3 regions of the Bradyrhizobium sp. 613_E4_N2_2 genome follow, and region 2 is predicted to be linked to each of the others. Evidence: predicted binding sites of a transcription regulator. Region 2 holds the regulator's gene; each other region holds the start of a gene.

Region 1 (9,888 bases), 240 kb from region 2:
CAGCCAGACCGCGGCAGTCTCTTCCGCAGCCGAGCAGGCCACCAACAATCTCGAGACCATCGCGGCCGCGACCGAGGAACTCTCCGCATCCGTCGGCGAGATCTCCGCACAGGTGCAGTTGAGCGCCCGCGAGGCGCGCGAGGCGGTGTCGCAGGCCGAGCGGACCAACGCGACGGTCGAGATCCTCGATCAGACCGCGAGCCGGATCGGCGAGGTCGTGAAGATGATCAACGCCATCGCCGGCCAGACCAATCTCCTGGCGCTGAACGCGACCATCGAGGCGGCGCGTGCGGGCGAGGCCGGCCGCGGCTTTGCCGTGGTCGCCGGCGAGGTCAAGAGCCTCGCCGCGCAGACCGCAACCGCAACCGAAGAAATCTCGCGCCAGGTCGAGGAGATCCAGAGCGCGACGGGCCAGGCCGTGACCGCCATCCGCTCGATCGGGGGCGCCATCAGCGGCATCGACGAGAAGATGACGGCGATCGCAGCCGCCGTCGAGGAGCAGCGCGCGGCCACCACCGAGATCTCGCGCAACTTCCAGCAGGCCGCTCAGGGCACCCGCGAGGTCACCGACACCATCGGCAGCGTCGCGAGACTCAACCAGGAAACCGGCAACGCCGGCACGGTGCTGTCCGAATCCGTGAAGAAGATGTCGGGCGATGCCGATCGTCTTCGCGTCGCGGTCGAAGGCTTTTTGGGGGCCGTGAAGACCGCATAACTTCGATCGTCATCCGTCTGGGCGTCGCGCGAACGGCATTGCCGCCGCTTCACGCGGCGGGTACATCTGTGCCGCTGCGGGAGTGCAGCAACAGACGTATCAAGGATGGAGAGTTCGATGCCGGTCACCCCACACAAGGCCCAGCGCCCCTATCGCGGCGTGTTCCCGGTTGCGCCCACCATCTTCGACGAGCGCGGCGAGCTCGACCTCGAGGGCCAGCGCCGCTGCATCGATTTCATGATCGATGCGGGCTCGAACGGTCTCTGTATCCTCGCCAATTTCTCCGAGCAGTTCGTGCTCACCGATGCCGAGCGCGAAACCGTGATGCATGCGGTGCTGGAGCATGTCGCGGGCCGGGTTCCCGTGATCGTCACCACCACGCATTTCAGCTCGGCCGTCTGCGCCGCACGCAGCCAGCAGGCGGAGGCGGCGGGGGCCGCCATGGTGATGGTGATGCCGCCCTATCACGGCGCGACCTTCCGCGTGCCCGAGAAGGGCATCGTCGAATTCTTCAAGGTGCTCTCGGGCGCGATCAACATTCCCGTCATGATCCAGGACGCGCCTGTCGCCGGAACGCCGCTGTCGGTCGAGCTGCTCGCGCGGCTGGCGCGCGACTTCGCCAACATCCGCTATTTCAAGATCGAGGTGCCGGGCGCGGCGGCAAAGCTGCGCAGCCTGATCGAGGCGGGCGGCAAGGATATCGAAGGCCCGTGGGATGGCGAGGAAGCCATCACGCTGCTCGCCGATCTCGACGCCGGCGCCACCGGCGCGATGACGGGCGGCGGCTATCCCGACGGCATCCGCCAGATCATCGATCCCTATTTCGCCGGCAAGCGCGAGGAGGCAAAGGCCGCCTATGAGCGCTGGCTGCCGCTGATCAACTACGAAAACCGCCAATGCGGCCTGATCGCCTGCAAGGCCATGATGCAGGCCGGCGGCGTGATCAAATCGGACACCGTGCGGCATCCGCTCCAGCCGCTGCACCCGGCGACGCGGGCAGGGCTGCTGGAGCTCGCCAAGGAGCGGGATGCGCTGGCGTTGCGGTGGGGGAAGTAGCGCCGTACCCACTCGGTAGTCGCCAGGTCTCTCGGCAGTCCCCGCCTACGCGGGGACGATGCCGAGTGTGAGGTGCGCGCTGGCCTGATCCCGCCGGTTTCCGTCTGGCTGAGGGCGTCGAATTAGCGCGGTTCGGGCGGTTTTCCGCACGCCGGCGATGACATATTGTACGCTCCTTGCACGCTCGCCAACCAGGTCCGCGGAGCTTCTCAAGACGTCGCTGAGCAGCTCTTCATTATGCCGCTATTCCGAGCCAGGTTGGAGCGAGCCGACGAAACAGGGAGGCAGTGCCATGACGATGAGGCCGGATCCCACCTTTCACGCATCGCCCAAGCTGGCGATGGAAGCACCAGCGGAGAACTTTGCATACACGTTGCTGCTCAGTCCGGATTTCTCAAAGCCGGATGCTCTCGCGGTCATCGACGTCAAGCCGGGATCGCCGACCTACAGCCAAATCGTCCACACGGTGACGATGCCCAACAAGGGCGATGAGTTTCATCACTTCGGCTGGAACGCCTGCTCCTCCGCCTTGTCGCCGCTCGCGGGACATGCCTTCATCGAGCGGCGCTATCTCATCATCCCCGGGATACGCTCGTCGCGGATCTACATCATCGATACCAAGCCCGATCCGACCAAAGCCAAAATCCACAAGATCATCGAGCCCGAGGAAATCTTCAAGAAGACCGGCTACTCGCGGCCGCATACCATCCATTGCGGGCCGGACGGCGTCTATGTGAGCACGCTGGGCGGCGGCGGCAAGGACGGCACCAACGGGCCTCCAGGCGTCTTCATCATGGATTGCGAGACGTTCGAGGTCCTTGGGCGGTGGGAGATCGACCGCGGTCCGCAGACGCTGCACTATGATTTCTGGTGGAACCTGCCGCGCGACTACATGGTGACGAGCGAATGGGCGTTGCCGCCGCAGTTCGAGAACGGGATCGTCGCGGAAGATCTGCTGGCGAACAAATATGGCCATCGTCTCCACTTCTGGGATCTCCGCGCCCGTCGCAACGTGCAGACCATCGACCTCGGCGCCAATCATCAGATGGCGTTGGAGGTGCGGCCCGCGCACGATCCGGTTCGCGAATACGGCTTCGTTGGCGTTGTGGTCGACACCACCAACCTCGAAGCATCGATCTGGACCTGGTGGCGCGAAGGCGGAAAATTCCACGCGGAGAAGACGGCGACGATTCCGCCCGAACCCGCGCCAAAGGAGCAGCTCCCGCCGCTGCTGCAGGGATTTGGCGCCGTGCCGCCGCTGGTGACCGACATCGACCTGTCGATGGATGACCGGTTTCTCTATGTCTCGTGCTGGGGCACGGGTGAAATGCGCCAGTACGATGTGAGTGATCCGCGAAAGCCGAAGCTTGCGGGCTCGGTTCACATCGGCGGCATCGCGCGCCGCACGCCCCATCCGAACGGCAAGGCATTTGCGGCCGGTCCGCAGATGGTCGAGATCAGCCGCGACGGCAAGCGCGTGTACTGGACCAATTCGCTGTATTCCACCTGGGATGACCAATTCTATCCCGATGGGGTTCCGGGCGTGGAAGTCATGGCCAATGTCGGTCGCGACGGCGGCCTCGAGCTCGCCAAGGACTATTTCGTGAGCTTCCCCGACGGATATCGCGCGCACCAGATCAGGCTGGAGGGCGGCGATTGTTCGACGGACTCCTTTTGCTACCCGTCGGCCTAGGCTGGCAGCACGGGAGTTGGCCGCTCGGCTGGCTGTGGCTCGCTCTTGTTGCGAGCGGTCTTTATCACGGGGTCAATCCGGGAATGGGATGGCCGCTCGCCGTGTCGGCCGGGCTCATGGACAAGAGCCCGCGCGCGCTGTTCCGCGCGTTGTGGGCTCTGGCGGCCGGACATCTCCTGGCAACACTTCTCGTGCTGCTGCCATTTGCGTTCCTGCTCGTGCTGGCCGAGTGGCAGCGTTCGATCCAGCTCGGCGCGAGCCTTCTCGTCATCGGCTTCGGCGTCTATCGGCTGATCGAGCGACGCCATCCGCGCACGCTGGCACGAATTCCGCCGACGCAATTGGCGCTCTGGTCATTCGCCGTTGCCATTGCTCACGGCGCGGCCTTGATGCTCGTGCCGATCTATCTCGGGCTCTGCCAGGCCTTCGAGCTCGATGCCGGCCATGAGGCGGCGGGCGCGCTGATGAAGGCAAGTCTTCTGAAGACAAGTCTCGGGATGGCGGTGCTGGTGTCCCTGGTGCACGTTGTCGCCATGGTCAGTGCCGGCGGGTGTCTGGCGTGGCTGGTCTACCGCTATCTGGGATTGAGGTTCGTCGCGCGAAGTTGGTTCAATCTGGATGCAATCTGGGCAACCAGCCTCATTCTGGTTGGCGCCGTGGCGCTCGCCTTCAATCTCGCGAGCTGGCGCTGAGGCCTACTTCGCCAACGCCCACTCGCCGACAAAGCGGAAGCGCGCCCTGGCATCATCCTGCTTGAACAGCGCGATCCGGTCGATCGCCAGCGTCTCGAGACCGAGCGCCGAAAACCTCGCGCGCAACATCTCCAGGATCGGCCCGCGCCGCTCCGCATCCAGCCGTCCCGTCAGCGTCATGTGGAAGCGGAATTCTTCCATCACGTACGGGTAACCCCAGCGGTCGAGATAGTCGCGTTGCCGCTCGGTGAGTTTGTCGGGCTTGCGCCGCGCGCGGTCTTCCGCCGTCATGGGCGCGCGGAAGTCGTCGAATTCGCGGACGCAATCGGCGGCAAGCTGCTGGAGCGTACCCACGGGCTCGGTCGGAATCACCGCAATGAAGCCGCTGATGGAGTCGACGACCGGACGGATTGACGGCATCGGCCGCGCCTTGCCGGCAAAGGCGGCGCAGACTGCGATGAGCTCGGCTTCAGTCCTGCCGGGCGCCAGCGCCATCGGCGCCTTCAGCGTGCCGTGGAAGCCGTATTTGCGGGGATCGGCCGTGACGTCGCGCCAGTCCGGCGCAACACGCGATGCGTCGGCTGGGAACGGCATCTCGTCGCCGGTGTAGACATCGTAGCCGAGCAACTCGGCGCCGAAGCGGGAGAGGGCGCTGTCGGCGCCGGCGGCAAAATAGATCGCGTAGCGGGGAAAATCTGTCATCGTCCGAGCATAACCGGTTCAGGCCGCAACGACAGCCTCGCGCGGCGTCGCCGCCGCAGCGAGCAGTCGCGTCGCATCGGTGAGATGCACGAGCTTTCCGCCTGATACCACCGCGATCAGCCGCGGCCGCAGCGGCACGCTGTCGTCGACCAGCAGCATGTCGGCGCGGCGTCCTTCCGCGAGCACGCCGCGATCGGCAAGGCCGGTCGCGCGCGCTGGTCCCGCAGAGACCAGATCCCAGGCCTTCGGCAGCGGCAGCACGCCGTCGGCGACAAGGCGGAACGCGGCGAGCAGCTGCGCGGGATAGTAATAGTCCGACGCCAGCACCGAGCAGAGCCCCTTCGCGATCATGTCGGATGCCCGGGTCCAGCCGGTATGGCTGCCGCCGCGCACGACGTTCGGCGCACCGTAGACGATGGCATCGCCCGCGGACGCGGCCGCCCGCGCGGTCTCCTCGTTGATCGGAAACTCCGCGATGTCAGCGCCCAACTCGCGAAACTCCTGCCGCATCGCCGGCGTCGCATCGTCATGCGAGAGCATCCGCACCTCGGCTGCGCGAGCAGTTGCGGCAAGCCGCGACACGGAAGCCGGCACTTCACTGGCCCGCGAAAGCACACGCTCGACCAGCCGGTCGAATTCCTCGCCCGAGAGGCCGGTGCGCTCGACCATGCGGTTGCGCTTGCGCGGCTTGGCCATGTCGGCAACGGTGCCGTCCATGTGGTCGTTGAAGGCGAACAGGTCGACGCGGCCCTCGGCGAGCCACTGGCCGATCTCGGCCTCTGCATCGAGATTGTAGGTCTCGTGCCGCAGGTGGAAACGGGTATCGGCGGCGAATTGCGGGCGCTGCCGCTCGATCGCCTCCATCAGGGTGCGCGCATTGCCGGCGCTGCGCAGGCCCGGCTCCCACGAACAGGTCGTGGCGTGAAACACCGTGGTGATGCCGTTGCTGATCGCCTGGCGGTCACTGTCGGCGAGCGCGACGTCGATCGGGAAGTCGACGCCGGCGCGCGGCATCATCTGCCGCTCGAAGGCATCGCCATGCAGATCGACGATGCCGGGCAGCACCAGCAGGTTGCGCGCATCGATCGCCAGCCGCGCACGGCCGCGAGAGGCATCGACCTGCGCAATGTCCGCGCCGGACACCAGAATGGAAGTTTCGACGAGCTCGGAGCCGATCAGGGCCCGGCCGCCCTCAAGGAAGATGTCTGTCAAGCGACCGCGCTTCGTTTGCTGGCAGGGGAACGGGTGAGGGAGCTTGCCCGTGCTTCATATGCCGAGAGGAAATCTTCAATCCCGAGCTTGCGGAAATCGGGCAGTGCTTCACGCAATTTGTCGTGATCCCAGTCCCACCAGGCGAGTCGGGCCAGCCGTCCGGCGACGTCTTCCGAGAACCGCCGCCGCACGATGCGCGCCGGATTGCCGGCGACGATGGTGTAGGCCGGCACGTCCTTGGTGACGATGGCGCCCGCCGCGATCACCGCGCCGGTGCCGATGTTGCGGCCGGGCAGCACGATCGCGCCATGGCCGATCCAGACGTCGTGGCCAATATGGACGTGATGCTGGCGCCGCCAGTCGAAGAACTCGGTGTCGTCGCTCTCGCCTTCGAAGTAGGCGCTGGAACGATAGGTGAAATGCGCCTGCGTCGCGCGATGCATCGGATGATTGCCGGGATTGATGCGGGTCATCGCCGCGATCGAGCAGAATTTTCCGATCGTGGTGTAGGTGATCTGGGCGTCGTTCACGACATAGGAGTAATCGCCCATCGCGACTTCAGTGAGGATCGTGCGCGCACCGACTTCGGTATAGGTGCCGAGCCTGGTCTCATGCAGCTTCGCCGAAGGGTCGATGGTCGGTTGAACCGAGAGCGTTTTGCCGGCCATGCTGCATCCGATAGGTCGAGGGCGGGCGTACCTCTTCGAGCGGCCTGATGACAATGTCATGACGATGCGATGACAGGGGAAGAGGTGTGTAGGATCGCCGCACCGCAACGCCGGTGTCACACAAGTGTCAATTGCCAGCGCTAGCGGTGGCAGCCAGCTACTCTGGAGCCCTCTATGCTGGTGGTTGAAGGTCTGACGTGCCGCTTCGGCGCAAAAGCCGCGGTGGACGACGCTTCGTTTCAAATCTCCCCCGGCGGCTTCGTCGGTGTGATCGGGCGCTCCGGCGCCGGCAAGTCGACCATGCTGCGCATGATCAATCGCCTGGCGACGCCGACGCAGGGCCGCATCCTGTTCGACGGCCTCGACGTCACCGCGCTGCGCGGCAAGGAGCTGCGGCAGTGGCGGGCGCGCTCGGCGATGATTTTCCAGCAGTTCAACCTGGTCGGCCGGCTCGATGTGCTCACCAACGTGCTGATGGGGCGTCTTGCCACGATGCCGGCCTGGCGCTCGCTGACGCAGACCTGGCCCGAGCACGACAAGGCGCTGGCGATGTCGGCGCTCGAACAGTTCGATATCGCCTCACTCGCCGCCCAGCGCGCCGACCAGCTCTCCGGCGGCCAGCAGCAGCGTGTTGCGATCGCCCGCGCGCTGGTGCAGCAGCCCGACATCATCCTCGCCGACGAGCCGATCGCCTCGCTCGACCCGCGCAACACCAAGATCGTGATGGATGCGCTGCTGCGCATCAACAAGCATTTCGGCATCACCGTGCTCTGCAACCTGCATTCGCTCGATCTGGCGCGCAGCTATTGCGATCGCCTGATCGGCATGGCGCAGGGGCGCGTGGTGTTCGACGGCGCGCCGGCCGAATTGACCGACCACGTCGCGCGCGAGCTCTACGATCTCGAAGCCTCCGACGTCATGGGCGGAATGCCTGTGCCGGCGCCTGAAGGCGTGCCGGCGCTCGGAACGGCCGCGGCCGCCTGAGCTGCGCCTGTAACTGCCAATTTTTGCGTCAACCGACCCCAACCGATGAAGAGGGTATCATGATCACTCGCAGACTGGTTCTTGCCGGCGCCGCCGCGCTCGCGTTCACGACTTCGGCCTCCGCCGACGACTGGAAAGCCAAATATCCCGAACTGACCTTCGCGGTCATTCCGGCGGAAAACGCCTCGGGCGTGACCGAGCGCTGGGCGCCGTTCATGAACTATCTCTCCAAGGAATTGGGCGTGAAGGTCACGCTGCGCATCGCCAACGACTACGCCGCCGTCATCGAGGGCCAGCGCGCCGGCAACATCCATATCGCCAGCTACGGCTCGGCGTCGTTCGCCCGCGCCCGTCTGACCGGCGTCAAGACCGATGCCTTCGCCAACGACATCAACGCCGACGGTTCGACCGGCTACTACTCGGTGTTCTTCGTCAAGGCGAGCAGCCCCTACAAGAGCGTCGACCAGCTCAAGGGCAAGAACCTCGGCCTCGTCGACCCGAACTCGACCTCCGGCAACAATGTGCCGCGCTTCGAGCTCGACAAGATGGGCATCACGGATGCCGACACCTATTTCAGCAAGGTCGTCTTCACCGGTAGCCACGAGAACGCGATCCTGGCGCTGGCGCAGGGCACGGTCGACGTTGCGGCCAACCAGTGGACCAGCGATGACGATTCCACGCTGGCGCAGATGCTGACCAAGGGCATGCTGAAGAATGCCGACGGCTCGCCGATGAAGAAGGACGATTTCCGCATCATCCACAAGTCGGCGCCGATCATCAACGGCCCCTACGCCTACAATTCCGACCTGCCGGAAGATGCCAAGGCGGCGATCGCCAAGGCGTTCTTCGACGCGCCGGCCAAGGACAAGGCGGCCTTCGATCGCCTCCAGGACGGCCAGAAGAAGGGTTTCCATCCCGCCACCACCAAGGACTGGGATGGCACGATCGAGCTGATCAAGTTCGTCGATGCACTGCGTAAGAAGAAGGCGTCCTGAGTTTCGGGACGATAGCACTGGAGCCGGGTCGATGGACCCGGCTCTTTCTCTTTGATCGACCACCTTCCCTGGCCAGATGACCGTCGCGGTTTCGATCCTCCCCGAGCAGCAGCTCGCCGTGCTGAACGCGGCCTATCGCCAGGCGGTCGCGCGCAAGCGGCTCCGACTCCTGTTGGGGCTGGTGATCTTTGCCGCAGCGCTATTTCTTGCCGCGATCGGCGCGGAAGTGAACCTGCGCACCTTCTTCGCCCATTTCGGCAATTTCATCAGCTATTTCGACCGCATTCTCACGCTCGAGAGCGGCCAGCGGGTCTGGACCGATGCCGGCGAATGGCTGTGGGGCTGGCGCAAATGGCTGAAGATGCTGGGCGAGACGTTGCTGATCTCCTATGTCGGCACGCTGATCGGCGCGACCTTGGCCTTCGCCTTGAATTTCTTCGCGGCTGAGAACACCTCACCGTTGCCCTGGCTGCGCTTCGTGGTGCGCCGCCTGCTCGAATTCGCCCGCACCGTGCCGGGCATCGTCTTCGCGCTGATCTTCGTGATCGCCTTCGGCCTCGGGCCGATGGCCGGCGTGCTCGCGATCGCGATCCACTCCACCGGCGCGCTCGGCAAGTTGTTCTCCGAGATCGTTGAGAATGCCGACATGAAGCCGGTTGAAGGCATCCGCTCGACCGGCGCGAGCTGGCTCTCCTGCATGCGCTTCGCCGTGGTGCCGCAGGTGACCGCGGGCTATGCCAGCTATGCGCTGCTGCGCTTCGAGATCAACGTCCGCGAGGCCTCGGTCATGGGCTTCGTCGGTGCCGGCGGCATCGGCCAGGAGCTCGTCGTCGCCATCCGCAAGTTCTATTACTCCGACGTCAGTGCCATCCTGCTCACCATCATCATCACGGTCTTCATCATCGACATCAGCACGGGCTGGCTGCGCGGCCGTCTGTTCGGCAAGGAGGCGCGGACGTGACGAGACCGCAGGAGGTCGACACGCGAGAGCTTCGCGCACGCTACCCCGATGTGTTCGACCGCCCCGCCTCGGCGCGGCTCGCGATGCCGGCGATGATCGTCGCGGCGTTTGCGATTCTGGTCTACGGCCTCGTCGATCTCGACTTCTCGCCGTCGCGATTCTTTGCAGGGCTGAGCCAGCTCGGCTGGATCAGCCTGATGATGATCCCGC
Region 2 (9,888 bases):
GAGGGCGGCCTGCGCAACGCCATCGTGGGTTCGATCATCATGACCGTGCTCGGCGTCGGCATCGGCGCGCCGCTCGGTCTGTTCGCCGGCACCTATCTCGCCGAGTACGGCCGCAACGACCGCCTGACCTCGGTGATCCGCTTCATCAACGACATCCTGCTCTCGGCGCCCTCGATCATCATCGGCCTGTTCATCTATGGTGCGGTGGTGGTGCCGATGCGCGGCTTCTCGGCGATTGCCGGCTGCCTCGCGCTTGCGGTGATCGTCATCCCGGTGGTGCTGCGCACGACCGAGGACATGCTGCTGCTGGTGCCGAACGCACTGCGTGAGGCGGCCTCGGCGCTCGGCCTGCCGCGCTCGCTGGTGATCAAGCGCATCGCCTATCGCGCGGCGCGCTCGGGCCTCATTACCGGCGTGATGCTGGCCACCGCCCGCGTCGCCGGCGAGACCGCGCCGCTGCTCTTCACCGCGCTGTCGAACCAGTTCTTCAGCCTGGGTCTGAACAAGACGATGGCGAACCTGCCGGTCACCATCAACAATTTCGTGCAGAGCCCCTACGCCTACTGGAAGCAGCTCGCCTGGAGCGGCGCGCTGCTCATCACCCTGACCGTTCTTGCCCTGAATATTGGCGCGCGCATTCTGAGCGCCGAGAGGACCGCAAAATGAGTGATCTTTCCGTATCGATGAGCGCGGCCGGTGGTTTGCCCCAGGCGCCGGTGCTGCCCGAAGCTCCGGCCAAGGTGACGGTGCGCAACCTCAATTTCTATTACGGCGAGCACCACGCGCTGAAGAACATCAATCTGGCGCTCGGCACCAACCGCGTCACGGCGTTCATCGGCCCGTCTGGCTGCGGCAAGTCGACCCTGCTGCGCATCTTCAATCGGATGTACGACCTCTATCCGGGCCAGCGCGTCACCGGTCAGCTCATGCTCGACCAGACCAACGTCCTCGACCCCAAGCTGGACCTCAATTTGCTGCGCGCCCGCGTCGGCATGGTGTTCCAGAAGCCGACGCCGTTCCCGATGACGATCTACGAAAACATCGCCTTCGGCATCCGTCTCTATGAGAAGATCTCGAAGTCCGAGATGGACGACCGCGTCGAGAAGGCGCTGCGCGGCGGCGCGCTGTGGAACGAGGTCAAGGACAAGCTCAACGCCTCCGGCCTGTCGCTCTCCGGCGGCCAGCAGCAGCGCCTCTGCATCGCCCGCACGGTCGCGGTGCGGCCCGAGGTGATCTTGTTCGACGAGCCCTGCTCGGCGCTCGACCCGATCTCGACCGCCAAGGTCGAGGAGCTGATCCAGGAGCTGTCCGAGAACTACACGATCGCGATCGTCACCCACAACATGCAGCAGGCGGCGCGCGTCTCCGACAAGACCGCCTTCATGTATCTCGGCGAGCTGATCGAGTTCGACGACACCAGCAAGATCTTCACGTCGCCGACCGACCGGCGCACGCAGGATTACATCACCGGCCGGTTCGGCTGAGGAGACGGAACATGGGTTCTGAACATACCGCAAAGGCCTTCGACACCGACCTCCAGGAACTCACGCGCCTGGTCGCCGAGATGGGCGGCATCGCCGAGCGCATGATCGTCGATTCCGTCGACGCGCTGATCCGCCGCGACGTCGCGCTCGGCCAGCGCGTCGTGACCATCGACGCCGAGCTCGACGCGCTCCAGAAGAAGATCGAGGAGCGCGCCGTTCTCACCATCGCGCGCCGCCAGCCGATGGCGGTGGATCTGCGCGAGATCGTCGGCGCCATGCGCGTCGCGACCGATCTCGAGCGGATCGGCGACCTCGCCAAGAACATGGGCAAGCGCGTCGCGGCGCTGGAGACGGATTTCCATCCGCTCAAGCTGTTCCGCGGTCTGGAGCACATGACCGACCTCGTGCAGCAACAGGTCAAGTCGGTGCTGGACGCCTATGCCGCGCACGATCTGCCGGCGGCAATGGCGGTGTGGAAGGGCGACGAGGAAGTCGACGCCATCTGCACCTCGCTGTTCCGCGAGCTCCTCACCTACATGATGGAGGATCCGCGCAACATCTCGTTCTGCATCCATCTGATGTTCTGCGCCAAGAACATCGAGCGCATCGGTGACCACGCCACCAACATCGCCGAGACCGTGTTCTACATGATCGAGGGCCAGGCGATCACCGACAAGCGGCCGAAGGGCGACATGACGACCTTCGCCACGACGGTCCCGAACACTTAAGGAGCGACGAACACCATGGGCGCACGCATTATGGTGGTTGAGGACGAGGAAGCTCTCACCGAGCTTCTCCGCTACAACCTCGAAGGCGACGGCTATGACGTCGAGACGGTGATGCGCGGCGACGATGCCGACACCCGCCTCAAGGAGCACATCCCCGATTTGATCGTGCTCGACTGGATGCTGCCGGGCCTCTCCGGCATCGAGCTGTGCCGGCGGCTGCGCACCCGGCCCGAGACCAAGCAGCTCCCGATCATCATGCTCACCGCGCGCGGCGAGGAGAGCGAGCGGGTGCGGGGCCTTGCGACCGGCGCCGACGACTACATCGTCAAGCCGTTCTCGGTCCCGGAGCTGCTGGCACGCGTGAAGGGCCTGCTCAGGCGCGCCAGCCCCGAGCGGCTCGCCACCGTGCTCGCCTATGGCGACATCGAGCTCGACCGCGACAAGCGTCGCGTGGCGCGCTCGGGCCGGCCGATCGATCTCGGCCCGACCGAATATCGCCTGCTGGAGTTCTTCCTGGAGCATCCCGGCCGCGTGTTCTCGCGCGAGCAGCTGCTCGACAGCGTCTGGGGCCGTGACATCTACATCGACGAGCGCACCGTCGACGTCCATATCGGGCGCCTGCGCAAGCTGCTCAATCTCGGCCGCGAGCAGGACCCGATCCGCACCGTCCGCGGCGCGGGCTACGCACTGGACGATCGCTTTGCGAAGGCGGAGCAAGCGTAAGGGGTTGCTGTGGCAGACGTGATTTAGCGGGCTGCCACCGCATCCTCGATGTCGTCCCTGCGAACGCAGGGACCCATAACCACAGGGAGTGGTTTGGCGAAGACTCGGAGTGATCATCCCGCGCAATAACTACGCGCCGGGATTATGGGTCCCTGCGTTCGCAGGGACGACACCGAGTGAGTTGAGCCGTCATCGCGTGACGGCGCCGTCTTCGTAGTCAGCTAATCCGATACCTCAGCGCGGACCCGGCTTCGCCGGCGCGCGCCGGCGATCGGCCGCGGGCTGATACGCCACGCGCGAGTGCTGGGCGCAGTAGGGCAGGCCGGAGAGCGCCTTGCCGCCGCAGAAGAAGAAATCCGGGCTCGAGGGATCGCCGACCGGCCAGTGGCAGGTGGCCTCGTTCAGCTCCAGCAGCGACAGCCGCTGGCTCATCGGCACGACGTTGTCGTAGGTGACCGGTTCGGCCTCGACCTCGACTTCGAAGGCTTGCGCCAGCGCGGTGTTGCCGCGCGCGATCGGGCGGGTCACCCGCATCATGTGCTGGGCGGGGCGTGCCTTGCGCGGCCGCGGCGCTGCCGATGAAGGGCTCTTGGCGCGGCCCGACAGGCCGAGCCGGTGCACTTTGCCGATTACGGCATTGCGGGTCACATTGCCGAGTTCAGCGGCGATCTGGCTGGCCGAAAGCCCGGCCTCCCAGAGCTTTTTCAGCTGCTCGACGCGATCATCCGACCAGGTCAAAACGGTCATTGCACCCTTTCCTTCGCCGGCGCCTGCCATCCTGGCGGCCGCACGGCGAATGCCTAAGCTTCGAAAAACCCGTGCCGCCAGAATCCCTTAAGGCTCGCCGGGCGCACCAGATGCGCCCGAACGCTTACGCCGGTACATGAGGACTTAGAGGATCAGAACTGCTGCACGAGATGTCGTATCTGACAAGCCAAACGCTACAATATGGCGTGACTCACGCGCAAGAGTCCGCCGACTCGCTTCCACATGTTCCGTGGCGGAAATACGCAAAATCGCCACCGCAAGACTACGGATTCTGCGTTTCGCGAGGCTTTCCGGGCGGCATTGACACCGGTTTCACCAGGCATAAGATAGTCTCGCGTGCCGCCCTTAAAAGGCGGCACGTTTCGTTTTCCGGGCCGGTCAATGGTGCGTTGCGCAATGCACGCTCACGCCGTCCGCAACATTCAAGTGATCGTCATGACTAACAGCGCAGCGCCGCATTTGCTCCCCGTTTTCGCCAGGTCCGACCTCGGTTTCGAGCGCGGTGAAGGCTGCTGGCTGATTGCGACCAATGGCGATCGCTATCTCGATTTCACCTCGGGCGTGGCGGTGAATGCGCTCGGCCATGCTCACCCTGCGTTGGTCAAAGCGTTGCAAGAGCAGGCCACCAAACTCTGGCACATGTCGAACCTGTTCCAGAGCCCGGACGGCGAGAAGCTCGCCGCGCGTCTGTGCAACGAAAGCTTCGCGGACTTCGTGTTCTTCTGCAATTCCGGCGCCGAAGCGCTGGAAGGTGTGATCAAGCTCGTCCGCCATCATCACTTCTCCAAGGGTCATCCGGAACGTTACCGCATCATCACCTTCGAAGGCGCCTTCCACGGCCGCACGCTGGCAACGCTCGCCGCGACCGGTTCGGCAAAATATCTCGAAGGGTTTGGCCCGCCGATGGACGGCTTCGACCAGGTCCCGCATGGCGATATCGACGCCGTCAAGAAGGCGATCGGTCCGCAGACCGCCGGCATCCTGATCGAGCCGATCCAGGGCGAGGGTGGCGTGCGTTCGGCAACGCCCGCCTTCCTGAGGGCGTTGCGCCAGCTCTGCGATGAGAAGGGCCTGCTGCTCGCGTTCGACGAGGTGCAGACCGGCATGGGCCGCACCGGCGATCTGTTCGCGCATCGCCGCACCGGCGTCACGCCTGACGTGATGTCGCTGGCCAAAGCGCTCGGTGGCGGCTTCCCGATCGGCGCGGTGCTGGCGACCGCGGACGCGGCTGCCGGCATGGGGCCCGGCTCGCACGGCTCGACCTTCGGCGGCAATCCGCTCGCGATCTCGGCTGCCAACGCCGTCCTCGACGTCATGCTCAAGCCCGGCTTCTTCGATCACGTGCAGAAGATGTCGCTGCTGCTCAAGCAGAAGCTCGCCTCCGTGATCGATCGTTATCCTGACATCGTCAGCGAAGTGCGCGGCGAAGGCCTTCTGATCGGCATCAAGGCCGTGGTGCCATCAGGCGATCTCGGCGCGGCATTGCGCAACGAAAAATTGCTCACGGTCGGCGCCGGCGACAATGTCGTGCGCTTCCTGCCGCCCTTGATCGTCACCGAAGCCGAAATCGAGGACAGCGTCGGGCGGCTCGAGCGCGCCTGCGCCGCGATCTCGTCCAGTCAGACCAAGCGGGCGGCGAGCTGATGAGCAAGTCCCCGAAGCACTTTCTGGATATCAACGAGCTCCCGTTGTCGGAGCTCAAGAGCATGCTCGCGGCCTCCTCCGCCATGAAGGCGAAGCAGAAAGCGCACCAGCCGGTGAAGCCGCTGGAAGGCAAGACGCTGGCGATGATCTTCGAGCGTCCCTCCACGCGCACCCGCGTCTCGTTCGACGTCGCCATGCGCCAGCTCGGCGGCGAGCCCATCATGCTGACCGGCGCCGAGATGCAGCTCGGCCGCGGCGAGACCATCGCCGACACGGCGCGCGTGCTGTCGCGCTATGTCGACGCCATCATGATCCGCATCCTCAATCACGAGGCCCTGCTGGAGCTGGCGGAATATGCGACGGTGCCCGTCATCAACGGCCTGACACGGCGCTCGCACCCTTGCCAGGTGATGGCCGACCTCATGACCTACGAAGAGCATCGCGGCCCGATCGAGGGCAGGACGGTGGCCTGGACCGGCGACGACAACAACGTGCTGGCGTCCTGGGCGCATGCCGCCGAGCGCTTCAAGTTCAAGCTCAATGTCGCGACGCCGCCGGAGCTTGCGCCGAAAAAGGTAATGCGGGACTTCATCAAGGCCACCGGCGCGCCGATCGTGCTCGGCACCGATCCCGAGGCCGCCGTGAAGGGGGCCGACTGCGTCGTCACCGACACCTGGGTGTCGATGGGCGACAAGGAAGGTGAGCACCGTCACAACGTGCTCAAGCCCTATCAGGTCAATTCGAAGCTGATGTCGCTGGCCAAGCCCGATGCGCTGTTCATGCATTGCCTGCCCGCCCATCGCGGCGAGGAGGTCACCGACGAAGTGATCGACGGCCCGCAATCGGTCGTGTTCGACGAGGCCGAAAACCGCCTGCATGCGCAGAAGGGCATTCTGGCCTGGTGCTTTGACGCGGTGAAGTAATCTCACTTGTAGCCCGGATGGAGCGCAGCGAAATCCGGGTTTGTGTCCGCAGTTGGAGTGGTCCCGGATTGGGCTACGCTCCATCCGGGCTACGCGGGCTATCGCGTAATCCTGTGGCTATGGGTCCCGTATCAGCGCTTTGCGCGCGCCGGGACGACATCGAATTTGCAGGATCCTGAGCGATCATAAGTGCATCCGGAACACACCACCCTTGAGCCCTCTTCCATTTTCCTCCATCGACCCCAGATAAAGCGCCATGGTTTCCCAATCCCCTGACATGAATACCGGGCCTGAAGGCCCGGTTCGCGCACCATCAGCGGTTCCCATCGATGACGCCGTGCTGCCTTACGAGGTCGACGCACTCGACGTGCGCGGCCGCCTCGTGCGGCTCGGTCCCGCGCTCGACGAGATCCTGACCAAGCACGATTATCCCGCTGCCGTGGGCAAGCTGCTCGGCGAGGCCATCGTGCTGACGACGCTGCTCGGCTCGGCGCTGAAGTTCGAGGGCCGCTTCATCCTCCAGGCCCAGACCGACGGTCCGGTGTCGTTCCTGGTCGTCGACTACATGGCGCCGGATCGCCTGCGCGCCTATGCGCGCTACGATGCCGAGCGCCTCGGCGAGACAAAAGATTCCGGCACGCTTCTCGGTAACGGTCATCTCGCCATGACCATCGACCAGGGTCCCGACATGAGCCGCTACCAGGGTCTGGTCGCGCTCGACGGCGGCAGCCTGGAAGATGCCGCCCACGAATATTTCCTGCGCTCCGAGCAGATCCCGACGCGCGTGCGTCTCGCGGTCGGCGAGGAGTGGCGCTCGAACGACGGCGGCAAGCATCGCTGGCGCGCCGGCGGCATGCTGATGCAGTTCCTGCCGAAGGCGCCCGAGCGCGCGCGGCAGGCCGATTTGCATCCCGGCGATGCGCCCGAAGGCGCGGAGGTGCATGCTGTCGCCGAAGACGACGCCTGGGTCGAGGCGCGTTCGCTGGTCGAGACCGTCGAGGACGTCGAGCTGATCGACCCCGAACTCTCCGGCGAGCGGCTGCTGTTCCGCCTGTTCCACGAGCGTGGCGTGCGCGTGTTCAATCCGCTGGTGCTGAAGGCGCAATGCTCCTGCTCGCGCGACGCGGTTGGTGCGATGTTGAAGAGCTTCTCGCCCGACGACCGCGCCGCCATGGTCAAGGACGACAAGGTCGTCGTGACCTGCGAGTTCTGCTCGTCGGTGTACCAGTTCACGCCGCACGAGGCCGGCGTGGAAGACGCGTAGGCGTCGCATCCTCCGTCGTTGCGCGCGCAGCGAAGCAATCCAGTCGTAGGGTGGGCAAAGCGCAGCGTGCCCACTATCTTATGCGCCACGTTTGGAATGGTGGGCACGGCGCTTTGCGCCTTTGCCCACCCTACGGCGCCTACGGCACCGGGCTAATTCAACACCCGCTTGTTGTCCGGGCTGTCCAGCGAGAACGTCGGCACGTCGATCTCGAAGCGTTCGCCGCTTTCACTGACCATCTGGTAGCGGCCGGTCATGAAGCCCGAGGCGGTCGCGAGCGGCACGCCGGAGGTGTATTCGAAGCGCTCGCCGGGAGCCAGGGTCGGCTGCTCGCCGACGACGCCCTCGCCCCTGACCTCCTGCTGGCGGCCGGTGGCGTCGGTGATGATCCAGTGCCGCGTCTTCAGCTGCACGGTTTCGTCGCCGGAATTGGTGATGACGATGGTGTAGGACCAGAAATAGCGGGAGCGGTCAGCCGACGACTGCTCCGGAACAAAGTTCGGCTCGACGGTCACTTCGATCTGGCGGGTCACGGCGCGATACATGGCGGCCATCATAACGAAAACCCGGCCGGGAACCAACGCCCGCAGGCGGTTTTGGTGACATCGTGCCGCCAGAATTGCCGAGGAAGTAGACCCAATGTGATCCGGCCGCTTTGCGAGACGACGGCCGGACCTGTACACTCCATGACACGTCGCGATTTGCGGAAGGGTTTCGAACCCCCGATGACCATTGCCGACCAAGTGACGGGATCGACGATCGCGGGAACCGGCAAGCCTGCGGAGGCCAGACCTGCGGAGGCGAAGCCGCGCTCCGCCGCGCCGGCCATCACGCTGCCCGCCATCGGCGAGCGCGAGCTCCGGCTCGACCTGTTCCGCGGGCTCGCGCTGTGGCTGATCTTCGTCGACCATCTGCCGCCGAGCCTTTTGACCTGGTTCACGATCCGCAATTACGGCTTCAGCGACGCCACCGAGATCTTCATCTTCATCTCCGGCTACACCGCGGCGTTCGTCTACGGTCGTGCCATGCTCGAAAGCGGCTTCGTCGTCGCCACCGCGCGCATCCTGCGGCGCGTCTGGCAGATCTATGTCGCCCACGTCTTTCTGTTCACGATCTTCCTCGCCGAAATCTCCTACGTTGCGACCAGGTTCGAGAACCCGCTCTACACCGAAGAGATGGGCATCATGGATTTCCTCAAGCAGCCCGATGTCACGATCGTGCAGGCGCTGCTGCTGCGCTTTCGTCCGGTCAACATGGACGTGCTGCCGCTCTATATCGTGCTGATGCTGGCGCTGCCCTTGATCTTGTGGCTGATGAAATGGCGGCCCGACGTGACGCTCGGCCTCTCGGTCGTGCTCTACGCGGTGACCTGGGAATACGACCTCTATCTGTCGGCCTATCCGAACGGCTTCTGGGCGTTCAATCCCTTCGCCTGGCAATTGCTTTTCGTATTCGGTGCATGGTGTGCGCTCGGAGGTGCGCGACGCATGTCGCGCATCCTGGCGTCCCGCGTCACGATGTGGATATCGATCGCCTATCTCGTCGCGGCGTTCTACGTGACGCTGACCTGGTATGTGCCGCAGCTCTCCCACTTCATGCCGAGGCGGCTCGAGCAGTGGATGTATCCGATCGACAAGGCCGATCTCGACGTGCTGCGCTTCACGCATTTCCTGGCGTTCGCCGCGCTCACCGTTCGCTTCCTGCCCCGGGAATGGCCGGGCCTGAAATCGCCCTGGCTGCGGCCGCTGATCCTCTGCGGCCAGCATTCCCTCGAGATCTTTTGTCTCGGCGTCTTCCTCGCCTTCGCCGGCCATTTCATCCTGGCCGAAGTCTCCGGCGGCGCAGCCATGCATGCGCTGATTAGTCTCTCCGGAATCCTGATCATGTGGGGCGTTGCATGGGTGATTTCGTGGTACAAGCGCGTGGCTGACAAGAGCGGTGCGAAAACCAAAAACGCCGTCGGCAACGCCGATCTGGCGGGAGGGGGCTGATGAAGGCGAAGGTTCTCCTGAGCCTGGTCCTGCTGTGCGGTAACCTCGCCGCGCCCCTGGCGCGCGCGGGCGATGCCGTGCCGGCTGCTCCGGCCGCGCCCCCGGCCTGCGAATTGCCATCCTATCTGCTCACCACTGAAAGCCAGCTTCCGAGGGTCGCCGATGCCATCAAGGCCGGCAAACCGCTCGAAATCCTCGTCATCGGCAGCCGTTCGACCACGATTCCGGCCTCGGAGGACAGCTCCTATCCGGCGCGCATGCAGGCCATCCTGCAGGACAGGCTGCTGCCGTCGGAGACCGTGCACGTCTCCGTAGAAATACAGAGCAAGAAGACGGCCGAGGAGGCGGCCGCCACCTTCGTTA
Region 3 (9,888 bases), 3.5 Mb from region 2:
GAAGAAGGCGCTGGCGCTGATGCTAGCGCAACCATCGATGATCAAGCGGCCGGTGCTCGAAGTCGGCGGCAAGCTTCTGGTAGGCTTCAAGCCGGATATCTATGCCAAGGAAGTCAAGGCCAAGTAGGTCAAGGCCAAGTAGGTCAAGGCCAAGTAGGTCGGCGCCAGATCGCGCTGGCCTCTAATTCAGCTCGACGATCTCGGTGGTGACGCCAGGCTGATCGGCGAACTCGACGACGTCGGCGGCAGCGATCCGGCCGGGAGCGCGATGGAAGAGATCGCGGTCGATCACCGTGCGCAGTTTCGGGCGCGGCAGCGCGTCATTTCCGCGCATCAGATTCTTGATCTCGAAGCCGCCGTCCTCGCAGAATGTCTTGAGCGAGGCGATGACGTGGCAGACCTTGCCGTCGGTCTGGAACGGCAGCAGCAGCCGTTCATAGGCAACCACGCGGCCATAGATGTCGTCGACGTCGGCCACGCTGTAGACCGGAAGCCCACGTGCCACGCATTCATAATAGATCGGCATCACGAAGGGTGCGAGGCGCGGTCCGATATAGTCGTCGAGCAGAACGCCCTTGCCGGTCTGTCCATAGGCGCGCGAGATGCGCGTGCCTTCGCTCTGGATGATGAGGCGCGGCGTCGGCGCCGAGATGTCGACGGTATAATAGATGAGATCGGACAGCTCTTCCTCGAGCCGCGCGGGCTGATACTCCCAGATCGCCGGCACCATCTGCCCGCGCGCATAAAGTCGCAGCCACGTGTTCAGGAGATCACGCTGCCTGATCGACTTGACGACAGAAGGAGCGGCGCTTGCAAAATCCAAGGCAATTTCCAAGACAATATTCCCGACGCATAAAACCCGCGCATGATCCATGCGGCGGGAAAATTTTCTATGAAGGCTGGCGCGCGGGATGAAAGACCGTTAACGACGGCTTGATGACCGGTGCCTTGCGAACCGGGAGGCCGGGCAGGCGACATCAAAACGCGTCCGACTAAGGGAGCATAAGCCTCCCGGCCGGAGACCTGATCTGCTCAGCTTTCCGCCTTGCCTAACCCCCGTCACCTCCGGCATATTCCGCGCCCGGAGGCGACGTTCCGGGACAGGCTCCAAGGCCCCCGGAAAGCCGAAGTAACTAAGGACAGCCACGCGTATTGTGCGGGCAGGGGGAAATCTGTTTGGCCGATGAGTTCATTCTCGAAACGGAAGGCTTGACCAAGGAGTTCGCGGGCTTCTTCGCCGTCCGCGACGTTGCGCTCAAGGTTCGCCGTGGGAGCATTCACGCGTTGATCGGCCCGAACGGGGCGGGCAAGACGACGTGCTTCAATCTTTTGACCAAGTTCCTCAAACCGTCCGCCGGCAAAATTCTGTACAAGGGGCAGGACATCACGGCGATGGCGCCGGCCGATGTGGCGCGCCTGGGACTGGTCCGTTCATTCCAGATCTCGGCGGTGTTTCCGCATCTCACCGCGCTGGAAAACGTCCGCGTTGCGCTTCAGCGCCAGCACGGCAGTTCCTTCGATTTCTGGCGCTCCAAGTCCGTGCTCAACCGCTTCAACGATCGCGCGCGTGAACTGTTGAACGATGTCGGCCTCAGCGAGTTTGCCAATACGCCCGCGGTCGAGATGGCCTACGGCCGCAAGCGCGCGCTCGAGATCGCAACCACGCTCGCGCTCGACCCCGAGATGATGTTGCTGGACGAGCCGATGGCCGGCATGGGCCACGAGGACATCGACAAGATCGCGGCGCTGATCAAGCGCATCTCGGCGAAATACACCATCCTGATGGTCGAGCATAATCTGAGCGTCGTGGCCAATCTCTCCGACATCATCACCGTGCTGACGCGCGGGCAGGTGCTGGCGCAAGGCCATTACAGCGAACTCACCAAGGACGAGCGCGTCAAGGAAGCCTATCTGGGAGCCGGTCATGCCTGAGACTGCAACCGCGGACGCTCCCGCAAAGACCGCAACCGGCGGCAACATCCTCCAGGTCCGCAACCTGGAAGCATGGTACGGCGAGTCCCACATCCTGCACGGGATCAATTTCGACGTGAACGCGGGCGAGGTCGTCACGCTGCTCGGCCGCAACGGCGCCGGCAAGACGACCACGCTGAAGTCGATCATGGGCATCATCGGCAAGCGGACCGGCTCGGTGAAGTTCAACAACCAGGACATCATCCGCGCGACCTCCGACAAGATCGCGCGGATGGGCATCGCGTTCTGCCCGGAGGAACGCGGCATTTTCTCCAGTCTCGATGTGCGGGAGAATTTGCTGCTGCCGCCGGTGGTTCGCCCGGGCGGATTGCCGCTCGAGCAGATCTTCGATCTGTTTCCGAATCTGAAGGAACGTCTCAACAGCCAGGGCACCAAGCTCTCCGGCGGTGAGCAGCAGATGCTCGCGATCGCGCGCATCCTGCGCACCGGCGCGAGCTTCCTGATGCTGGACGAACCGACCGAAGGTCTTGCGCCTGTCATTATCCAGCAGATCGGCCACACCATTGCACGGCTCAAGAAGGAGGGCTTTACCATCCTCCTGGTCGAGCAGAACTTCCGGTTCGCATCCACCGTCGCCGACCGCTATTACGTGGTCGAGCACGGCAAGATCATTGACGGATTTTCCAATTCGGAGCTTGCCGCCAACATGGACAAGCTCCACACCTATCTAGGCGTCTAAGACGGCCAAGCGTCAAACGGCCACGAGAAAATTCACGAGGGAAGTAGCATGAAAAAGTCGATTGCGTCGTTTCTGCTCGGCACGGCGTTGGCCGTCACCACGGCTGGCGTAGCCTTTGCGCAGGACAAGACCGTCAAGATCGGCGCGCTGTCCGATCAGTCCGGCCTCTACGCCGACCTCGGCGGTCCCGGCTCGACGCTCGCCGCCCAGATGGCCGTCGAAGATTCCGGCCTTGCGGCGAAGGGCTGGAAGATCGACATCATCTCCGGCGATCACCAGAACAAGCCCGACATCGGCACCGCGATCGCGCGGCAATGGTTCGACGTCGACAAGGTCGACATCATCGTTGACGTGCCGAACTCCGGCGTGGCGCTCGCCGTCAACAACGTCATCAAGGAAAAGAATGGCGTCTACATCAACTCGGGCGCCGCGACCTCGGACCTCACCAACGCGCAGTGCTCGCCCAATACGGTGCATTGGACCTACGACACCTACATGCTGGCCCACACCACGGGTCAGGCTCTGGTGAAGGCCGGTGGCGACAGCTGGTTCTTCCTGACCGCGGACTACGCCTTCGGTGCGGCGCTCGAGCGCGATACCACGGCCGTGGTCACCGCCAACGGCGGCAAGGTCGTCGGCGGCGTCAAGCATCCACTCAACACGCCCGACTTCTCGTCATTCCTGCTGCAGGCGCAGGCGTCCAAGGCCAAGATCATCGGCCTTGCCAATGCCGGCGGCGACACCACCAACTCGATCAAGCAGGCGGCCGAGTTCGGCATCGTCAAGGGCGGACAGAAGCTCGCGGCGCTGCTGCTGTTCCTCACCGACGTCAAGGCGATTGGCCTCGAGACCGCGCAGGGCCTCAACTTCACCGAGACGTTCTATTGGGACATGGACGACAAGACCCGGGCCTTCTCCAAGCGCTTCTCCGACAAGATGAAGAACAACGCGCCGCCCACCATGGTGCAGGCCGGCGTCTATGCGGGCGTGCGTCACTATCTCAAGACGCTGGAAGCGCTCGGCGGCAATCCCCATGACGGCGTCAAGGTCGTCGAGAAGATGAAGTCGTTGCCGACGGAGGACGACCTGTTCGGCAAGGGCGAGATCCAGCCGAACGGCCGCACCATCCACAGCGCCTACCTGTTCGAGGTGAAGAAGCCCTCGGAGTCCAAGGGGCCGTGGGACTTCTACAAGCTGGTCGGCACCGTGCCGGGCGACCAGGCTTTCACGCCGCTGTCCGAGAGCAAGTGCGCGCTCTTGAAGAAGTAAGATAACCGCCCGCAGGCGATCAGGCCTGCGGGCGATTTTCAGGCAACGCCGAAGGGACCGGGTGCGGGATCGATGCAGGCTCTTTACGCTCAGCTACTGGTGGGATTGATCAACGGCTCGTTCTACGCGCTGCTCAGTCTCGGGCTTGCCGTGATCTTCGGCATGCTCAACATCATCAATTTCGCCCACGGCGCGCTCTACATGATGGGCGCGTTCGTTGCCTATTTCCTGCTGAGCCTCGGCGGAATCAACTACTGGTGGGCGCTGCTGATCGCGCCTGTTATCGTCGGCATCTTCGGCATGATCCTGGAACGGACCATGCTGCAATGGCTGACCGGGCTCGACCACCTCTACGGTCTGCTCCTGACCTTCGGCATCGCGCTGATCGTGCAGGGCGTGTTCCAGAACTATTTCGGCTCCTCCGGTCTGCCTTATGCCATTCCGGACCAGCTCAAGGGCGGCATGAATCTCGGCTTCATGTTCCTGCCGATCTATCGCGGCTGGGTCGTCATCTTCTCGCTGGTGGTGTGTATCGCCACCTGGTTCCTGATCGAGAAGACGCGGCTCGGTGCTAACCTGCGCGCTGCCACCGAAAATCCGACGCTGGTGCGCGCTTTCGGCATCAACGTGCCGCGCATGATTACGCTGACCTACGGTCTTGGCGTCGGCCTTGCCGCGCTCGCCGGTGTGCTCTCGGCGCCGATCAACCAGGTGCGGCCGTTGATGGGCGCCGACCTCATCATCGTCGTGTTCGCGGTGGTCGTGATCGGCGGCATGGGATCGATCATGGGCTCCATCATCACCGGCTTTGCGCTCGGTGTGATCGAGGGCCTGACCAAGTATTTCTACCCCGAGGCCTCGAACACCGTCGTGTTCGTGCTGATGGTGCTGGTGCTCTTGGTGAAGCCAACGGGACTGACGGGAAGGGCGGCCTGATATGACAGCCTTGACGGACGACACGCTGCCGGTAACCCCGCGCGCGATGCGTGACGAGATGGTCGTGTTCGTGGTGATGGCGCTGCTGCTGGCGTCGGTGCCCTTCACGGGCGTCTATCCGTTCTTCGTGATGCAGGCGCTGTGCTTTGCGCTGCTTGCCTGCGCCTTCAACCTGCTGATCGGCTATGGCGGCCTGTTGTCGTTCGGCCACGCAATGTTCATGGGCACCGCCGGCTATTGCAGCGCGCACGCGCTGAAAGTGTGGGCGTTGCCGCCGGAGCTCGGCATCCTCGTCGGAATCGCCGCGGCGTTCGGGCTGTCGCTCATCACCGGCTATATCTCGATCCGCCGCCAGGGCATCTATTTCTCGATGATCACGCTGGCGCTGTCGCAGCTCCTGTACTTCATCTACCTCCAGGCGCCGTTCACCCATGGTGAGGACGGCATCCAGGGCATTCCGCAGGGGCGGATGTTCGGTTTGCTCGATCTCTCCAAGCCGACGGTGCTTTATTACGTCGTGCTGGTCGGCTTCCTCGCCGGCTTCCTGCTGATCTACCGCATCATCAACTCGCCGTTCGGTGAAGTGCTGAAGTCGATCCGCGAGAACGAGCCGCGCGCGATCTCGCTCGGCTACCGGACCGACCAATATAAATTCCTGGCTTTCGTCCTGTCCGGCACGCTGGCCGGCTTTGCCGGATCGCTGAAGGTGTTCGTGGCACAGAATGCCTCGCTCACCGACGTGCACTGGACGATGTCGGGCGAGGTCGTGCTGATGACATTGGTCGGCGGTCTCGGCACCATCTTCGGCCCCGTGGTTGGTGCCTTCGCGATCATCGCCATGCAGCAATATCTGGCCGGCTTCGGCCAGTGGGTGACGGTGATCCAGGGCTCGATCTTCGTGGTCTGCGTGCTCACCTTCCGCCGCGGCGTCATCGGCGAAATCGCTCATTACTTCCGGCGCTCGCTATAAGCCTTTGATATCGCACCAATTTCATTGGTGCGCGAATCCGGTGGATGATCCTGCTCCGCGGGCGTGAGATGACACGCGCGCGGAGCGGAAATGGTCTATGACAGTTTTGTGACGGCCTATTCGGGCCGGGCCATTTCCAACCGGTAGCCTATCCCCATGATGCGATGGTTTCGCGCTTTCCTGCCCAAGGAAGAACGGTTCTTCGACCTGTTCGACCGCCATGCACAGACGGTGATCCAGGGCTCGATCGCGCTCCAGGGCATGCTCAACGGGGGAGAGGAGACGCCGGTCTACTGCCAGCGTGTCAACCAGTTCGAGAACGACGCCGACAACATCACCCGTGAGGTGCTGACGGCGGTGCGCCGCACCTTCATCACCCCCTTCGACCGCGGCGACATCAAAAATCTCATTACCTCGATGGACGACGCCATCGACCAGATGCAGCAGACGGCCAAGGCCGTGATGCTGTTCGAGGTCCGCACCTTCGAGCCGCCGATGCGGGAGATTGGCGGGCTCCTGATCGAATGCGCCAATCTCGTGGGGCGCGCGTTGCCGCTGATGCAGTCGATCGGCCCGAACGTCGCGATGCTGACCGCGATCACGGAGGAGCTGGGCAAGCTGGAGGGCCGGGTCGACGATCTCCATGACATCGGGCTGAAGGAGCTGTTTCTCAAGCACCGTGATGGCAGCGCGATGGATTTCATCGTCGGCGTCGAGATCTACGACCATCTCGAAAAGGTGGCCGACCGTTTCGACGACGTCGCGAACGAGATCAACAGCATCGTCATCGAGCAAGTTTAGGGCAGGGGTCGCGCCGTGGATGCTGCGCTCGGACTTCCTGTCCTCGTCGGCTTGATCGCCGTCGCGCTGCTGTTCGACTTCCTGAACGGCCTGCACGACGCCGCCAATTCGATCGCGACCATCGTGTCCACCCGCGTGCTGCGGCCGCAATTCGCGGTGCTCTGGGCCGCGTTCTTCAATTTCATCGCCTTCATGGTGTTCGGGCTGCATGTTGCCCAGACCATCGGCACCGGCATCATCGATCCCGCGGTCGTCGACGCCCAGGTGATCTTCGCGGCGCTCGTCGGCGCGATCGTCTGGAACCTGGTGACCTGGGGGCTCGGCATCCCATCCTCCTCCTCGCATGCGCTGATCGGCGGTCTTGTCGGTGGCGGCATGGCCAAGGCGGGGATCTCGGCGGCGGTGTGGAGCGGCCTGTCCAAGGCGGTGCTGGCGATCGTGCTGTCGCCGCTGGTCGGTTTCTTGCTCGCGATGATGCTGGTCGCGATCGTGTCCTGGCTCTCGGTGCGCTCGACGCCGTTTGCGGTCGATCGCGCGTTCCGCATCCTGCAATTCGCCTCCGCCTCGCTCTATTCGCTCGGCCATGGCGGCAATGACGCCCAGAAGACCATGGGCATCATCGCCGTGCTGCTCTATTCGCAAGGGCATCTCGGCGGTGAATTCTCGGTGCCGTTCTGGGTGGTGCTGTCCTGCCAGGCCGCGATGGCGCTGGGCACGCTGATGGGTGGCTGGCGCATCGTCCGCACCATGGGCCTGCGCATCACCAAGCTGACACCGATGCAGGGCTTTTGCGCCGAAACCGGCGGCGCCGCGACCCTGTTCATGGCGACCTTCCTCGGCGTTCCCGTCTCGACCACCCACACCATCACCGGCGCGATCGTCGGCGTCGGCGCGGCCCGCCGCGTCTCGGCGGTGCGCTGGAACGTCGCGAGCTCGATCGTCTATGCCTGGGTGATCACGATCCCGGCCTCGGCCATTGTCGCGGCGCTGACCTGGTGGGCGGTCCAGATTTTCGTCAGGTGACGAATTTCAGCCCGGCGATGCCGGCAACGATCAGCCCAATGCTGGCGAGGCGGAACGCGGTGGCCGGCTCGCCGAACAGGATGATGCCAAGCGCGGCGGTACCGACCGCGCCGATGCCGGTCCAGACCGCATAGGCGGTTCCGACGGGCAGCGATTTGAGGGCTAAACCGAGCAGGATGACGCTGCCGGCCATCGCCGCGAGCGTGATGACGGACGGAACAAGCTTGGTAAATCCCTCGGTGTATTTCAGGCCGATCGCCCAGGTAATCTCGAGAAGACCGGCGACGAACAGGATGCTCCAGGCCATGACGACCCTCCATTCAAGGCAGGGTCGTCCCCGCGGCGGATATGCTGATGAGGGGGGAGGCCGTCCTCCCCGGGAGCGGATATGGGGCTGGCCGAGGGGCTCCGCAATCACCACATGAGGCTTGATCAGGCCCATTTTCCCTGCCAAACGCTCCCGCCATGTCCGACATCGCCATATCAGCCGACTCGCCGGCCCGTTCCCCGCTTGCCACCGAGGTGGCGCGGCGGCGCACCTTCGCGATCATCTCCCACCCGGACGCGGGCAAAACCACGCTGACCGAGAAGCTGCTGCTGTTCGGCGGCGCCATCAATCTCGCCGGCCAGGTCAAGGCCAAGGGCGAGCGGCGCAACACCCGTTCGGACTGGATGAAGATCGAGCGTGAGCGCGGCATCTCGGTCGTGACCTCGGTCATGACCTTCGAGTTCGAGGGTCTCGTGTTCAACCTGCTGGACACGCCGGGCCACGAGGATTTTTCGGAGGACACCTACCGTACGCTCACGGCGGTCGACTCCGCTGTCATGGTGATCGACGCCGCCAAGGGCATCGAGGCGCGCACCCGAAAGCTGTTCGAGGTCTGCCGCCTGCGCGACATTCCGATCATCACCTTCATCAACAAGATGGACCGCGAGAGCCGCGACGTCTTCGAGCTGCTCGACGAGATCGAGAAGACGCTGGCGCTCGACACCACGCCGATGACCTGGCCGGTCGGCCGCGGCCGCGATTTCCTCGGCACCTATGACGTCGCCAATGGCGGCGTGCGCCTGCTCGAAGGCGGCGGCGCCAAGACCGGCGCGGCCCAGCAGATCGAGATTGCGGAACTGGCCAAGCTCAACGCCAATCTCGACGTCTCCGCGGTGAAGGACGAGCTCGAGCTCGTCACCGAGGCTTCGAAACCGTTCGAGCTCGCCGCGTTTCGCGAGGGCCATCTGACGCCGGTCTATTTCGGCAGCGCGCTGCGCAATTTCGGCGTCGGCGACCTCCTGCAAGGTCTCGGCAAGTTCGCGCCGGAGCCGCGCGCGCAGGAGAGCGATCAGCGCAAGGTCGAAGCCACCGATCCGCGCATGAGCGCCTTCGTGTTCAAGATCCAGGCGAACATGGATCCGAACCACCGCGACCGCATCGCCTTCGCACGCCTGTGCTCCGGCAAGCTCAGCCGCGGCATGAAGGCCAAGCTGGTGCGCACCGGCAAGAGCATGCCGCTGTCGAGCCCGCAATTCTTCTTCGCGCAGGATCGTTCGGTCGCGGACGAAGCCTTCGCCGGCGACGTCGTCGGTATTCCCAATCACGGCACGCTGCGCATCGGCGATACCCTGACCGAGGGCGAGGATTTCACCTTCGTCGGCGTGCCGAGCTTCGCGCCGGAAATCGTCCGCCGCGTGCGTCTCACCGACGCGATGAAGGCGAAGAAGCTGAAGGAAGCGCTTCAGCAGATGTCGGAAGAGGGCGTGGTGCAGGTGTTCCGCCCGCGCGATGGCGCACCGGCGCTGGTCGGCGTGGTCGGCGCGCTGCAGCTCGACGTGCTGAAGGCACGGCTCGAGGCGGAATATTCGCTGCCGGTCGAGTTCGAGGTCAGCGAGTTCCAGCTCGCGCGCTGGGTCTCATCCGAAGATCGCAAGAAGCTCGACACTTTCATCGCTGCCAACACTTCGAGCATCGCCGACGATGTCGACGGCGATCCCGTGTATCTGGCGAGAAACGAGTTCTATCTCGGCTACGCCCGGGAACGCGCCGAGGGGATCGAGTTCACGAACGTCAAGGACGTCAAGAAGAAGGGGTAGGGCGCACTCCGCGCGCGGCTGCGAGGCCACACTCCGCTGTCATTCCCCGCGAAGGCGGGGAATCCAGTACGCCGCAGCCTCTCGATTCCATCACCGCCGTCTCGGAGTACTGGGTCGCCCGGTCGAGCCGGGC

The links. Region 2 encodes PhoB, which activates phosphate uptake and scavenging genes when phosphate is short. Its sites were predicted from a motif close to TGTCATNNANCTGTCAT; they were not measured.
Region 1: a site for PhoB is predicted at 6,797-6,813, ahead of phnC (phosphonate ABC transporter ATP-binding protein). Genes of this name have one in related genera too.
Region 3: a site for PhoB is predicted at 5,944-5,960, ahead of AB7290_RS24750 (DUF47 domain-containing protein). Genes of this name have one in related genera too.

Annotation. Positions count from the first base shown of each region.
Region 1 is NZ_CP197234.1:8,419,195-8,429,082, reverse strand. Features, by position in the region: gene AB7290_RS40080 (methyl-accepting chemotaxis protein) at 1-715, shown strand, start outside; gene AB7290_RS40075 (dihydrodipicolinate synthase family protein) at 833-1,771, shown strand; gene AB7290_RS40070 (selenium-binding protein SBP56-related protein) at 2,064-3,464, shown strand; gene AB7290_RS40065 (hypothetical protein) at 3,548-4,156, shown strand; gene AB7290_RS40060 (DUF1045 domain-containing protein) at 4,160-4,858, opposite strand; gene AB7290_RS40055 (alpha-D-ribose 1-methylphosphonate 5-triphosphate diphosphatase) at 4,877-6,070, opposite strand; gene AB7290_RS40050 (chloramphenicol acetyltransferase) at 6,067-6,738, opposite strand; gene phnC (phosphonate ABC transporter ATP-binding protein) at 6,913-7,722, shown strand; gene phnD (phosphonate ABC transporter substrate-binding protein) at 7,782-8,717, shown strand; gene phnE (phosphonate ABC transporter, permease protein PhnE) at 8,794-9,678, shown strand; gene phnE (phosphonate ABC transporter, permease protein PhnE) at 9,675-9,888, shown strand, end outside.
Region 2 is NZ_CP197234.1:8,654,295-8,664,182, reverse strand. Features, by position in the region: gene pstA (phosphate ABC transporter permease PstA) at 1-666, shown strand, start outside; gene pstB (phosphate ABC transporter ATP-binding protein PstB) at 663-1,484, shown strand; gene phoU (phosphate signaling complex protein PhoU) at 1,496-2,212, shown strand; gene phoB (phosphate regulon transcriptional regulator PhoB) at 2,228-2,935, shown strand; gene AB7290_RS41220 (GcrA family cell cycle regulator) at 3,170-3,682, opposite strand; gene AB7290_RS41215 (aspartate aminotransferase family protein) at 4,139-5,347, shown strand; gene argF (ornithine carbamoyltransferase) at 5,347-6,270, shown strand; gene AB7290_RS41205 (Hsp33 family molecular chaperone) at 6,527-7,534, shown strand; gene apaG (Co2+/Mg2+ efflux protein ApaG) at 7,687-8,079, opposite strand; gene AB7290_RS41195 (OpgC domain-containing protein) at 8,260-9,525, shown strand; gene AB7290_RS41190 (SGNH/GDSL hydrolase family protein) at 9,525-9,888, shown strand, end outside.
Region 3 is NZ_CP197234.1:5,106,313-5,116,200, reverse strand. Features, by position in the region: gene AB7290_RS24785 (ArsC family reductase) at 1-127, shown strand, start outside; gene AB7290_RS24780 (hypothetical protein) at 182-874, opposite strand; gene AB7290_RS24775 (ABC transporter ATP-binding protein) at 1,177-1,932, shown strand; gene AB7290_RS24770 (ABC transporter ATP-binding protein) at 1,925-2,671, shown strand; gene AB7290_RS24765 (ABC transporter substrate-binding protein) at 2,720-3,940, shown strand; gene AB7290_RS24760 (branched-chain amino acid ABC transporter permease) at 4,013-4,876, shown strand; gene AB7290_RS24755 (branched-chain amino acid ABC transporter permease) at 4,878-5,846, shown strand; gene AB7290_RS24750 (DUF47 domain-containing protein) at 6,003-6,647, shown strand; gene AB7290_RS24745 (inorganic phosphate transporter) at 6,663-7,670, shown strand; gene sugE (quaternary ammonium compound efflux SMR transporter SugE) at 7,663-7,977, opposite strand; gene AB7290_RS24735 (peptide chain release factor 3) at 8,136-9,755, shown strand.